DNA from 2 places in the Ferriphaselus amnicola genome. Region 2 is predicted to be linked to the other one. Evidence: riboswitches for the same ligand, from Rfam matches in the RefSeq annotation. Region 2 holds a riboswitch; the other holds the start of a gene.
The links. A riboswitch is a leader RNA that binds a small molecule or an ion and turns the genes downstream of it on or off. The one in region 2 is predicted to bind cobalamin.
Positions count from the first base shown of each region.

Region 1 (7,346 bases), 1.0 Mb from region 2:
ATTTTGGAATTGAACCGGCGTCCTGAGTTATAAATTTTCGATTTGGCTCCGAGCCATTAATTTTTCCGCCAATTTAACGAGGCTAAGTTGCTCGACTATGTGATTGTCGTAATCGACGGTAAAGAACGTTGGTTCGGAGATGGGTGGGGAGGGAGCTCCATCACGTGCAAGCGGAATAACATGTACAGCGCCGCCATATAGTCGAATCACAAATAGAACTGAGTGGCGGCCTGCTCCATGAGAGTATGATGCCAACATCATGAGATGAGAATTTCCATCCATAGCCGAAAAAAATTCACCAAAGTTGGCCCCAATATCCCCATCTAAATTCATGTATACAGGGGGTTTCCCGGTTAGAACAGAGGCCTTGATGTCGTCGAAAGCTGCATCGCGACAATACTGTTCGCCATAGGTGTGGATCGCAATATTCATACCGATTTTTGCCAGCACACGAGAGTAAGCATCTGTGTCGATATTCATGCCTATGTGCATGCTCGGTTTCTCAATGGTCTTCGGATCGGGAAGTTCTGCTCCAGAAAGAGCAGAAAGTTGTGACCTTACAATTGAGAGCCATTCAGGAATTTGTTCCGTTGTTTCTGAGCGTAAAACGAGTTGCCCAGTCGGCCGCAAAAATAATCTTGCTATTTCTGTATCCCCGGAATTTTTCAGCGGCTCTAGCCAGATGCACTCACTTGGTGGTTGTGCCAACTGTTCCGTCGAAGCAAAGTTGTATTTATCATCTGACCAAATGAAGGTCGTTACACCGTAGCTAATGATAGAGCTTTGTTTTTGTTTGTCGACAATGAGTACATCCTTAATGAGCAAGGAAGAAATCTGATCAAGCAAAGCTCGAATGCCGATAACATCTGGCCCGGAAAGGCCTAGTTTTTCTTTGCTGATAACGATTTGCGGCATCACAGTCGGTATGCCGCCGGCCCCCAGACCAGATTCAAGTTCATGACCTGAATGAGGATCTGCAATCGAGTTGCTTGCTGTATCCAGTCTTGGGATGCTTGCTTTTTTGCCGCTTCCTCGTCCTTGCCCTTGCAAAAAAATACGTGCAAGTGCGGCTGGTGAGTTTCTCATAAACTTGGCTTCGAGCTTTGAAAAAATGCCCGTATTGCAATTGGCACAAACTAGCTTCTTGAGTAAAAAGCGCCGATCATCACCGCCAAGTCCAGCGGGAAAAATATGTTCATCGGTGAATTGACCGGGTTCCCCGCAGTAAATACAAGTTGGTTGTTCATGCATCGGGATCGATAACGCGAAAACCAGCACGCAGTACCTCAGCGCTGGCTGACCTTGCAGCAATCGAATCCCGAAGTTCTTCCAGCGCAGTCAGTACCATATCCAACGACTCAAACCGATGTTCCAGCCAGTAGTCGTTATAAAACAGAGCGCTGAATGACTCGCGACTAAACGTGTCGTTTTCAGCAGGAATTCCCAGTGCATCGAGAACGTAATCGAACAGGCAGTCAACACTTGGCGCTTGATCGGCAAAACCAGCATCCTCCAGCCTCGCAGCGCGATCCGCTTCATAGAGCACAATCCCGAGCAGATCGATCAGTGTCGATCTATCAATTTGACGCTCAATGCTTCGGGCGAATTGCTGATCCTGCAGCCATAATTTGGTAATTCCCATGTGCACTCCAGTTATAAGGTTACGCCTTGCTCACGGGATAATACCCATCCGAATCTTGGTCTTGATGCCCGACAGCCAATCTTCCCGGTACTGTAGGGCGAGCGCGTCAAGGTTGGTGCGACCGACCCCGGCTTTACGTGCCAAATCCTCCAGCGATACCGCGCAGTCAAGCCAGCCAAGTGCGTGCGTCGCAATCAACGCAGCCTTATCGGCGGTTGTCACGACAACGATTGCTGAGGGCAATAGCTTATTCGCGAGCAGCCACGCCAGTAGATGTTTTTCACCATCGTCGAGCGTGCTGCATGAGTGATGTGAGAGCACCAGCGATGCAAGTTCTTTGCGCGTTACAGGGTGCTGGCCAGCGAGTCCGGCATTCAGGTCTGCCGGAAGTACCGAAATGTGGCGCGGGTCGTTGGGGTTGCCAGTGAGAGTTTCCTCTACACATTTTTCGACTGTTTCAATAGAAAAATGGCTACTGATTGCTGTCCAGCAGCCGGTTCGGAATGCTTCGAGGATGACATTGGTATCAGCGAAAACTCGGGTTGTCGGCATACGGTCTGCACCTCAAAGTTCGAACGGTGCGGTGAGGTCGTACTGAGCAAAAAGTTCGTTCAAACCGCCCAGCCCCAGTCCCATGGTTTTTGAGGCTTTACGTGCCGACAATCGCCCATTTTCAAGTGCTTCGTGAAGCATGCGCACAAACGCTGTTGAAAACCGTTTGGGTGGACCAGATACCGATGATCGTTGCGTCTCCAGCGAGAGGTTGCGGCGAGTGTCCTCACTGATGAGTTTGAGGTTTAAAAGTCGCCACGCGAGCGCGACTGGTGCAACACGTAGCAGCGCTGCAACTTCGCAGAGATGTGCGACGTCGTCTAGGCGGTCACGGTCGATTAATTTGTCGAGAGACGCACGAGGCATTAGTAGCGCGGCTGCAAAATTGTCGGCCAGTTGTTCGATTCGCTTCTTTTTATTACGATCCTCAAGCGAGTTGGATTCGCGATGGTCAGGCTTCATTGCATCCCATGTCAGCGCGTGGAATAGCTCGTGTGCCAGATCGTAGAGGCGACGCGCCTCGGTTTCATTTCGGTTGATGAGAATAACGCCCATTTCTTCGAGATGACAGGTCGCACCCGAGATGGATTTGCCATCGTCCGCCTCTAGTGTGTCTACAAAAAGCACCGGAATGTCGAGCTCGCGCTCGATTTTATCAATTAAGGACTCTGCAGGAATGACACCAAGATCAAGTTCGGCTGCCAAGCTTTCAGCGCGCTCTTGTGCGTCCTCGAATGAAGACTGTGCTGACAGACGTAAGGCACGTTTGAGTACACTCGCACGGCTGTCTTGCTGCTCACGCAGCCAGCGCAGCAGGCCGATCCATTGCCCAGCCTTTAGTTCGAAACCGTCAAGGCTGTCTTCAGGAACTTCGGGGGCTGCACGCCACGAGAATTGTGCCTCGCCAGCGACGGTGAATGGATCAATGAAAAATTCGATGTCACGATCCAGAAGATCGGATAGCGTCAGCAGTTCCTCCGGCTTCAACGCGCGTTTGCCGTTCTCAATATCGGAAACCGACTGGCGATCATTCAAGCCGAGGTGTTGTGTGAGCTGATCTTGTGTCCAGCCCTTCGCATCGCGTGCTGCTTTGACGCGGTAGCCGATCAGCTTTTGCGAGATTTTTTCAAACATGGTAATTGCCCCCTCAAGGTCGATATTCTACATCTTGCATATTGAAATCCGCAAGATAATCTTGCTTTTTTGGCTTGGCAATATTATCGGCAACTCTTCTTTGTAGAACGTCGGTTACATCATATGAGCTGCAAACTAACTGTCATGCGTTATGGTATTACGCCACTTTTACCACCAACCAGCATAAAAGTATTGTCAATAGCCTGTTTGGTGGTTACTCGGCTTCTGTGCTAGGATGCGCGCCGCTTTGAGGTGCTTTCCTGCTTGCAGGTAAGTTAAACGGGAAACAGGTGAAATACCTGTGCTGCCCCCGCAACGGTAAATAAGTGTGGGTTTGTCATCATGCCACTGTGAGCAATCATGGGAAGGCGACAGATCAAAACTTGTGAGCCCGGATACCGGCCTGATTGCATACGAGCAGAAGAGGGCGCGGGTGGCGGCTTCGTGGTGATTCATTTTGCAGCGTGCTTTCTCAAAGAAAGCTGATTGTTTGCTGTCCGCACTTCTTCTGATTATTAACGCTCTAGCGGGGTCGCTGGGGTTTATCAGGAGTGCTTTAAATTATGCAATACAAACTTTCTGCTGCCATTTTATGTGCAGCAACCTCCCACGCATTTGCAGAAAATACGCTGCCGGAAGTGTTGGTGACCGCCACGCGCACCGAGCAATCTGCCGATGCAACTTTGGCGTCCGTTACTGTTATCACCCGTGAACAGATAGATCGCTTGCAGGCGCAGTCCATGCAGGACGTGTTGCGCGGTGTGGCGGGTTTGACGATCAGTAATAACGGTGGCGCAGGGAAAGCTACCTCAGTATTTTTACGCGGTAGTAATGCCGATCATGTGTTGGTGTTAGTCGACGGAATAAAAATCGGTTCGGCAACTACGGGTACAGCCTCATTTCAGGATATTCCAGTCGCACAAATCGAGAGAATTGAAATTGTGCGCGGTCCGCGTGCCAGCCTGTATGGCTCGGAAGCGATTGGCGGCGTGATCCAGATATTTACCAAAAAAGGCGGTGGAGCCTTGACTCCTAGCGCGAGCTTCACGGCGGGCAGTTATGGCACGTACAATAGTAGTGCTGGCTTGAGCGGTGGCGGTGAGCAGGGCTGGTTCAATGCCAAAGTGAATCAGCAAAATGTGCGCGGCTTCAACGCCTGTCGCGGTAGTTTAGTCGCAGGCTGTTTTGTCAATGAACCGGACAAGGACGGCTACCACACGACTTCGCTAGGCTTGAATGGAGGCTATCACTTTGACAACGGTCTAGTGGCTGAAGCGCAGGTGTTGCGTGCGAATAGCAAAAATCAATATGACGGCAGCCGCTTCGCCGGAAATCAAGCTGAAGGCGTGCAACAGGTTGTTGGCGGCTCGCTCAAATTTTCCCCCATGCAAGACTGGAAGATGACGCTGCGTGCGGGTAGTAGCCAAGATAATTCAACCGCCTTTTTTAATGGTCTTTACAACAGTCGCTTCAACACGCAACGTGACAGTTTGACGTGGCAAAACGATGTTGCCGTGGGCGATAGTCATCTGCTCACGGCAGGGGCGGACTATCAAAATGATCGCGTGGACAGCTCTACACTGTACGCCAAAACTACGCGCAACAACCAAGCTGTGTTTGGGCAGTATCAGGGCGGTTTCGGTGCCCACAGCGTGCAAGCCAACGCACGCCGTGACGACAATCAGCAATTCGGCGGGCACACCACGGGGGGATTGAGCTACGGTTATGCGCTGAGTGACGCTACTCGGTTGACCGCCTCCTATGGCACGGCATTCAAGGCACCGACCTTCAACCAGTTGTATTACCCTGGTTTTGGCTCGGCGACCTTGCGTCCAGAGTTGTCACGCAGCGCGGAAGTTGGCCTGGCGGGACGTGGAGTGCTGGGCAAATGGTCGCTGAATGCCTATCAAACGGACATTACCGATTTGATTGGCTTTGATGCGTTTTTCAATCCAGTCAATATTAACACGGCACGGTTGACTGGCGTGGAGGGGCAACTCAAAGCGCAATTGGCGGAGTGGGACATTAACACTACGTTGACATTGCAAGATCCGCGTCAGACCTCGGGTAGAAATAGTGGCAAATTGTTAAACCGCCGAGCGACTGAAGCGCTTCGTATCGAAGTGGCGCATGACTTTGGCGCAATTCGTGTGGCCAGCTCATTGTATGGCGAAGGCCGCCGTTACGACGATCTGGCCAATACGGCGGGTAAAAAGCTGGCGGGTTACGGCCTGCTCGATATTCGTGCAGAGTATCGCTTTTCGCCCGAATGGCTGTTGCAGGGTCGCCTGGACAACTTGCTCGACAAGCAATATGAGACGGCACAGTTCTTTAATCAGGCACGACGCGGGTTATACTTCACGCTGAATTACCAAGCCAAGCAATAATCTGACTCAAGTGGGCGTGTCATCGCGCTCACTCCCTATGTTAAGGAGCCCATATGAAAACTTTATCGAATCGCTCGCTGCTCATCGCGGTAAGTTTGGTGGCCTTGATGGCAGCTACGCGTATGCACCACTTCGGCACATCGCTGCATTTACCCGACGCGTCGTTAGCGATTTTTATTCTCGCGGGATTTTTTATTGCTAGTCCCGTATTTTTTGCTGCATTGTTCATCGAAGCGGTCGTAATTGATTACCTCGCCATCACGCAATTTGGTGTGAGCGACTTTTGCGTTACACCTGCGTATTGGGCGTTGATTCCGACCTACCTCGTATTATGGGCGGCGGGGAGGGTTTATGCGCGTTTGCATCAAGATACACTGCGCAGCTTAAGCGTATTTTCCGCGATCTCCTTTCTTGCCATGAGTATCGCGTTCCTGATTTCCAATAGTGCGTTCTACGTGTTTTCTGGACGTTTCCCAGAGATGAATTTCAGCGAATACACTGAACGTGTGGCGCAATACTACGTGCCTTACCTTAGCAGCGCAGTGGTCTATCTTATCCCCGCCGTGCTGATTTATGCCGTGGCGCAACAACGCCTGAAAGCTCATGCCGGATAATTCAGCGCAACACCAGGCGCGCATGGCGCGCAAGAAAAAGGTTATCGATGCCGCGATTGCCCAGGCCAATCAGGACAAGGGTTTGCTGCTGGTGCTCACGGGCAACGGCAAAGGAAAATCCAGCTCGGCGTTCGGTATGGTGGCGCGCAGTTTGGGCTACGGCTTCAAGGTTGGCGTGGCGCAATTCCTCAAAAGCCGCCGCGACACCGGCGAAGAAAAATTCCTCGGCGCGCAAGCCGGGGTGGACTGGCAAGTGCTGGGCGACGGCTTTACCTGGGATACGCAAGACAAAGCCGCCGACACCGCCACAGCGCAACGCGGCTGGCAGGTGGCGCAAGCCATGTTGCGCGATACCTCATTGCATCTGGTGGTGCTGGACGAGCTGACCTATTTGCTCAAATACGGCTACCTCGAAGCCGCACAAGTGTGTGCCGATCTGGCAGCGCGCCCTGCCATGCAGCACGTCGTCATTACGGGTCGTGCCGCACCCGATTGCTTGCTGGAACTCGCCGACACCGTCAGTGAAATCAATGATGTCAAACACGCCTATCGCGCAGGCATCAAAGCCCAGCCTGGAATAGATTTGTAATGCGTTTTTGTCCCGCTTTATTTATCAGCGCACCCGCATCAGGGCAGGGGAAAACCACCGTCACCGCTGCCATTGCAGCCTACCATCGCGGGCAAGGGCGGCGTGTGCGCGTATTCAAAACCGGTCCAGATTTTATCGACCCGACTATTCTGGCAACCGCTTCGGGACAGGCGGTTTACCAGCTCGATTTATGGATGGGCAGCGTGGACGAATGCTGTGCGCGCTTGTATGACGCAGCGGGTGAAGCAGATTTGATTTTGATCGAAGGCGTGATGGGCTTGTTCGATGGCAAGCCCTCCAGTGCCGATTTAGCCCGTCAATTTGGCGTACCCATTTTGGCGGTGATCGATGCGAGCGCGATGGCGCAAACCTTTGCCGCACTCGCCGTTGGGCTGGCACGCCTGGACAGCGAGCTGCCCTTCTTCGGC
Region 1 is NZ_AP018738.1:1,292,628-1,299,973, reverse strand. It holds gene OYT1_RS06370 (HNH endonuclease) at 28-1,278, opposite strand; gene OYT1_RS06365 (hypothetical protein) at 1,244-1,642, opposite strand; gene OYT1_RS06360 (hypothetical protein) at 1,673-2,194, opposite strand; gene OYT1_RS06355 (XRE family transcriptional regulator) at 2,207-3,328, opposite strand; cobalamin riboswitch at 3,562-3,749, shown strand; gene btuB (TonB-dependent vitamin B12 receptor) at 3,892-5,715, shown strand; gene OYT1_RS06345 (hypothetical protein) at 5,769-6,329, shown strand; gene cobO (cob(I)yrinic acid a,c-diamide adenosyltransferase) at 6,319-6,918, shown strand; gene OYT1_RS06335 (cobyrinate a,c-diamide synthase) at 6,918-7,346, shown strand, end outside.
Region 1: linked by a shared signal. The riboswitch ahead of btuB (TonB-dependent vitamin B12 receptor) and the one ahead of OYT1_RS01320 (TonB-dependent receptor) in region 2 are both predicted to bind cobalamin.

Region 2 (7,346 bases):
ATGGTGTTGTCAGGCAGGCCGGTGTTGCCGTAGCGTTTGGCGACTTCGTGCGACAGCATGGTGCCCGCACTGCGATTGACGCTGCCGATGGTGCTGCGGATTACGACCGACTTGCCGCTCTCCAGCGCCGGTGCTGCTTCGGCGATGAGTTGGTTGTCCAGCGCCTTGTCTAGGCCGTGATCTTGCGATTCGGCATGGCGGCGTGCCACGCTGGCAGGCATATCCGGCTGGTGGAAGATCTTGCTGAAGTCCAGACCTTGCGACTTCCAGTGAGCGATGCCTTGCTTCACGTCGAGCAGGTCGGAGCGGCCGATCAAGTCTTCGAACTTGCGGATACCCATCTGTGCCATCAACTCACGCACTTCTTCGGCGACGAAGAAGAAGTAGTTGACCACGTGTTCGGGCTGGCCGGTGAATTTCTTGCGTAGTTCAGGGTCTTGCGTGGCGACGCCGACTGGGCAGGTGTTGAGATGGCACTTGCGCATCATGATGCAGCCACCTACGACCAACGGCGCCGTGGCGAAACCGAACTCATCTGCACCCAGCAAGGCGCCGATCAGCACGTCGCGACCAGTCTTGAGTTGACCATCGACTTGCAGGCCGACGCGGCCACGCAAACGGTTCAGCACCAGCGTCTGTTGTGCTTCGGCCAGACCGAGTTCCCACGGTGTACCTGCATGCTTGATCGAAGACAAGGGCGATGCTCCGGTGCCGCCGTCATAGCCGGAGATCACGATATGGTCAGCCTTGGCTTTGGACACGCCCGCTGCTACGGTACCGACACCTACTTCGGAGACCAGCTTGACCGAGATTGACGCCGAGGAGTTGGCATTCTTCAGGTCATGGATAAGCTGCGCTAAGTCCTCGATGGAATAGATATCGTGGTGCGGCGGTGGCGAGATCAGACCAACGCCAGGCACCGAGTGACGCAGCTTGCCGATGTATTCGGAAACTTTGCCTCCGGGCAGCTGGCCGCCTTCGCCGGGCTTCGCGCCCTGAGCCATCTTGATCTGGATCTGGTCAGCGTTCGATAGGTACTCTGCTGTTACGCCGAAACGACCCGAGGCGACTTGTTTGATCGCAGAGCGCAGTGAGTCGCCTTCCGCCATCACGCGGTCGGATTCGATGCGGTTCTTGCCGATGATTTCGGACAATGTCTCTCCGGCTTTCAGCGCGCGGAAACGGTTTGCATCTTCACCACCTTCGCCGGTGTTGGATTTGCCGCCGATGCGGTTCATCGCTTGTGCTAGCACGGTGTGGGCTTCGGTGGAAATCGAACCCAGCGACATCGCGCCGGTGACAAAACGCTTGACGATGTCCTTGGCTGAATCGACTTCATCCAAAGGTACCGCAGCGCCGAGCGGCTTGATCTCGAACAGGCCGCGCAACGTCTTCAGCTTGTGCGCCTGATCGTTGATGAGCTGGGCGTATTCCTTGTAAGTCTTGAAGTTGTTGGAGCGCGTTGCGTGCTGCAACTTGGCGATGGAATCCGGCGTCCACATGTGTTCTTCGCCACGGATGCGGAAAGCGTATTCGCCGCCCGCATCCAGCATGTCGGCCAGCACTGGATCGTTGCCAAAGGCATCCAGATGGATGCGCACGGCTTCTTCGGCAACTTCGGCCAAGCCGATACCTTCGATCTGCGTTGAGGTGCCGGTGAAAAAGCGTTCGACGAATGCGGCGTTCAAGCCGATGGCCTCGAAGATCTGCGCGCCGCAGTAGGATTGGTACGTGGAAATGCCCATCTTGGACATCACCTTGAGCAATCCCTTGTTGATCGCCTTGATGAATCGCTTGCCAGCCTCATAGGCGGATAGCTCTCCAGGCAGGCCAGCGCTGAGATCAGCCAATGTCTCGAAAGTCAGCCATGGGCACACAGCCTCGGCACCATAACCAGCCAACAGCGCGAAATGATGAGTCTCTCGGGCGGAACCCGTATCGACGACCAAGCCGGTGCTGGTACGCAGACCTTCGCGCACCAGATGGTGGTGCACGCCTGCGGTAGCCAGCAGCGCCGGGATAGCAACGCGTGAGGCCGAAACGCCACGGTCGGACAGAATCAACACGTTGATGCCCTCAGCCACGGCCTGATCGGCAGCCGTGCACAGCGCTTGGATGGCGGCATCGCAACCGGCAGCACCTTCGATGGCCGGATAAGTGATGTCCAGCACGCGCGAACGGTACTGGCCGTTGGTCAGCGTAGCAATGTCACGCAATTTGGCCAGATCGTCATTGGTCAACACCGGCTGGTGTACTTCCAGACGCAGCGTCGGAGTGGTTTCGTCGATGCCCAGCAGGTTGGGTTTGGGGCCGATGAACGAGGTCAGCGACATCACGATCTCTTCGCGGATCGGGTCGATCGGCGGATTGGTCACCTGCGCGAACAGCTGTTTGAAGTAGCTGTACAGCACCTTGTTCTTGTTGGAAAGCACCGGCAATGCGCTGTCGTTGCCCATCGAGCCGGTCGCTTCTTCGCCCGTGGTCGCCATCGGCGCGAGGATGAACTTGAGGTCTTCTTGGGAATAACCAAAGGCTTGCTGAGTGTCGAGCAAGGAGCCGTTCAGGCCGGGATTCGCTCCGCCAGCGGCAAGGTCGCCGAGGAAGTAGCGCGACTTCTCGATCCATTGGCGGTAAGGTTTGGCGGTAGCCAATTGATTCTTAAGCTCATCATCGCTGATGATGCGACCGGCTTGTAAGTCGATCAGGAACATCTTGCCTGGCTGTAAGCGCCATTTCTTGACAATCTTGTTCTGCGGGATGGGCAATACGCCCATTTCGGAAGCCATCAGCACGACATCATCGTCGGTGATTAGGTAGCGGGCGGGACGCAGGCCATTGCGATCTAGGGTCGCACCGATCATCTGACCATCGGTGAATGCGACGGCGGCGGGGCCGTCCCACGGCTCCATCAGTGCAGCGTGATATTCATAGAAGGCGCGGCGCTCTTCGTCCATCAGCGGATTGCCAGCCCACGCTTCGGGGATCAGCAACATCATCGCGTGTGGCAGCGAATAACCGCCCGCCACCAACAGTTCCAGCGCGTTGTCGAAGCAGGCGGAGTCGGACTGGCCTTCGGTGATGAGCGGCCATAGTTTTTCCAGATCTTTGCCCAGCAGATTGGAGGACATCGCAGCGTGGCGGGCAGTCATCCAGTTGACGTTGCCGCGCACAGTATTGATCTCTCCGTTGTGGGCGATCATGCGGAAAGGGTGAGCCAGATCCCAGGTCGGGAAGGTGTTGGTGGAAAAGCGCTGGTGCACCAATGCTAACGCGCTGACTACTCGGGAGTCTTGTAGATCGTGGTAGTAAGTACCAACCTGATCTGCCAGCAGCATGCCCTTATAGACGATGGTGCGTGACGACAACGACGGGATGTAGAAGCCAGCACCCTGATCGTCCGGCAGATGGCGGATAGCATGTTCGGCAGTCTTGCGGATCACGAACAGCTTGCGCTCGAAACTATCCTGATCGGCGCAATTGACGCCGCGACCAATGAACACCTGACGAACAGTCGGTTCCACCAGCTTGACGCTTTCGCCCAAGATTGCGCTGTTCACCGGCACATCGCGCCAGCCCAGCAACACTTGACCTTCGGCAACGATCTTGTCAGCGATGGCCGCTTCGCATGCGGCACGCGCTTTCGCGTCACGTGGCAGGAACAGCATGCCAACGCCGTATTCGCCGGCTGCACGCAACTCGACACCGGAAACGGCACGGAAGAAGGCATCGGGGAGTTGCAGCAGGATACCCGCGCCGTCACCGGCTAGCGGATCGGCACCTACCGCACCGCGATGTACCAGATTCTCCAGAATCTGCAAGCCTTCGCGTACGCGATCATGGCTTTTTTGACCTTTGATATGAGCGACAAAGCCCACACCACACGCATCGCGCTCTTGGCGCGGATCGTACAGACCTTGCTGTACCGGCATCGAAGGATGATTCACGCTATTCCTTAATCAAAATCAGACTACACAAATCGGCGATACACTATCGCCATGTTCTACAGTCAAGCGAAAGGGCGGGAATGGTACCTTGTCTCTAGGTGTAGGGCAACACGGAAGAGGAGAAATGAATGAACTCCCAAAGAATCATGGTAGCTCGTTGATTCGATAGCGGCTAGGAAATGAAAAATGCGACCGAAGTCGCATTTCTCGTGAGCACTCTCATGCCCGGAATAAAGCCCCCCGCCTGTGCCGTTGGCTCAATGTCTTGAACCTGGGTTCAAGATGGTCGCTTCCCGGTTGCATCAGGAACATCCGACTAAGGGACGCTCACAACAGCAATTGAGTGGGTTACAACCTTAAGCAGCGCTTATTGGTTCAAAGAATTATGAGCCTGACAAACACCGCAGGGGACAAACTTAATCTGTGTTTCAAATGTTAGAACAGAGCATCCTGTTCGGCTAGGGCAGAGTCCACCGTTGCCTGCATAGCCTGCATTCTACGCTTAAACTCTCCGAGGTCAAATCCTGCGCCGAGGCGGGTTTTGAGCAGTTCATGTGCGATGTTCAACGCGGCCATCACGGCGATGCGCTCCATCGACGCGGTCTTACCGGCGGCTTGGATCTCGCGCATTTTCTTGTCGAGATAGGTCACCGCTGCGAGCAGGTCAGCTTCGTCCTCTTCCGGGCAGGCGACGCGAAATTCGCGGTCGAGCAGGGTGACTTCCAGTGTCTTCACGGTATTGTCGCTCATGCTTCTTCCGGTAGTTGGGTCAGTAAGTTTTCCAGTCGATCGGAGACGCTCTCGATCTTGTCGCTGTATTGGCGATTCTGACTGAGGGCAGTGGCCAGCTCTTGGCGCAGTTGATGGTTCTCGGAGCGCAGGCGCGAAGTCAGTGTTACCAACTGTCCCAGTTTTTGCTCCAGTGTGTTGAATTCGTTTTGCATGGGGCGAACTATAGTTTAAGCAATTCAACTGCGTCAAACGGTAACGAAAGTTTTTGCAGGTAGCCTCGAGTTTAGCTCGCTTGCTGGTAGAATCCGCGCGCTTCAAGGTGCCGGACGAGCCATCGTTCGGTTAAACGGGAAACAGGTGTGATACCTGTGCTGCCCCCGCAACGGTAAGCAAGGAAGGGCGCGTCAACATGCCACTGTGAGTAATCATGGGAAGGCGATGTGTCCAAGTCGGCGATGACGACCTTGTGAGCCCGGATACCGGCCTAGGAGTTTGGTTAGGAAATGCTGCGGGAGGCGCATGGACGGTCGATTTCGGCAACCCAGCCGCGCCCTCCATTCTCTCGGGTTTTTCCTGTTTTATCCGTTCCAACGGGGTCGCTTGGAACTTACTTCAGGAAATCATCATGCAACAAAAGCAACTCTTGGCCGCACTGCTGTGTGCGGTCACTCCCTTGGCGCACGCTGAATCCGAAGCCATGCTGGACGAAGTCGTGGTCACGGCCACGCGATTTAAGGATAAATCGGCTGACAGGCCGATCAATGCCACGATCATCAGTCGCGACGACATCCAGCAAAGCAGCGCTCGCACTTTGCCGGAATTGCTCGCTGGGCAGGCGGGCATCGCCATGCGCGATTTTTTTGGCAACAACGCGGCTTCCTCCACGGTGGATATGCGTGGCTTTGGTGCGGCGGCGGGGCAGAACACGCTGATCCTGTTGGATGGTCGGCGCATCACTGACTCGGACCTGTCGGGCGTGCAGTGGGCGGCGATCCCATTTGCGGCCATCGAGCGCATCGAGATTCTGCGCGGCAGTGGTGCCGTGCAGTATGGAGATGGCGCCAGCAGCGGTGTCATCAACATCATCACACGTACGCCAACGAAAATGGGCGGCAGTGGGCAAGTCAGCGTGCGAGGTGGCAGCTACGACACCAATGAAGTGCAAGCCAGCGGCGGCTATTTCACCGGCGAAGTTGGCGTGGATGTCACCGCCAGTAAGCTGCACTCAGGCGGCTATCGCGCCAATAACAGCAACGATCAGACCAATGCACAGGCCAACGCACGCTGGCTGACCGAGGCTGGTGAGTTTGCCCTCAAGTTGGGCGTGGATCAACAGACTATTCGTTTGCCGGGCGCACGCACGGTGCAACCTGCGTTGGGCATCGACCAAGTGGCGACCGATCCGCGCGGTGCAGCCACGCCGCTGGACTATGCCAGCCGTGATGGGGGGCAAGTGGCGCTGGAGTGGCAGCAGAACCTAGCGGGGGCGGACATCAATCTGGGGTTGGCGCGCCGCACCAAGAACCAGAAGTCGTATTTCGATCTGGGTGGTTTTCCGACCTATCGCGATGGTGATCTGACGGTAGATTCGTTCACGCCGCGCGTGCGAGTTCCGCACGCGTTGGGGGGCGAGAGTTCACTGGTGGTGGGTGTCGATGTCCATCGATGGGATTATGCTCAACGCATATCGAATGCAGCGGCGAACATCGCCCAGCCTATCAATCGTATCGGCATGACGCAGAGTAACGACGCTTGGTATCTGCAAAACACCACGCATCTTTCAACCGCGACCACGCTGCTGGCGGGGTTCCGCAACGAGCGCATTGCAATGAGTGGTTCGGATACCTACAACGCAGCTGCTCCTGGCGCATTCTTTGGCTCGGCGGCACCTGCTGGAATATTTTCTGCGTCAAAGAATGCCTATGAGCTGGGGCTGCGCCACCAGTTCGACTCGGGACTGGCCATCAACGGCAAGGCTGGGCGTAGTTTCCGCTTTGCAAATGTGGATGAGATCTATGAATCTGGTCCCGCCTTCACTAACCAGTTCCAATTCTTGCGCCCGCAAACGGTGGATGGATTGGAGTTCGGGTTGGGGCAGCGGACGCAGGCCGCTAGCTGGCGGGCCACCGTATTTAGCAACGAAGTCCGTGACGAGATCCATCTCGACCCGTTCAGTACCGGCGTAGGTAACACCAATCTGCCGCCGTCGCGTCGTCAGGGCATTGAGCTGGAAGGCAGGTGGCAGGCGTTGTCGCAACTGGCGCTGAGTGCGACCTATGGCTACACCGACGCACGCTTCATTTCAGGCATTTGGCCGGGCAGCGCCTTCACGCAAACCAACGTCAATATCGCAGGCAAGCACGTGCCACTGGTGGCTAGTCAGAAAGTGAATCTGGGTGCGTCATGGGCGGTGAGCGAGCAGACCCGGTTGAATGCGGCGGCAAGCTATGTCGGCTCACAGTTCATGGAGAACGACGAGGCTAATACCTTGGGGATGAAGATTCCAGCCTACACGCTGGTCGATCTTAAGCTGGTGCATCAGGTGGGCGCGTTGCAACTGAATGCCTCCGTGAACAACTTGTTCGATCACAAGTACTACAACTACGCCGTCAGTAGCCAGTTCACGCCGGGCAGATTCAATGCTTACACTTTGCCGGGACGGACGCTGTT
Region 2 is NZ_AP018738.1:283,626-290,971, forward strand. It holds gene gltB (glutamate synthase large subunit) at 1-3,929, opposite strand, end outside; RNA gene ssrS (6S RNA) at 4,178-4,357, opposite strand; gene OYT1_RS01310 (cell division protein ZapA) at 4,380-4,694, opposite strand; gene OYT1_RS01315 (hypothetical protein) at 4,691-4,888, opposite strand; cobalamin riboswitch at 4,977-5,178, shown strand; gene OYT1_RS01320 (TonB-dependent receptor) at 5,302-7,346, shown strand, end outside.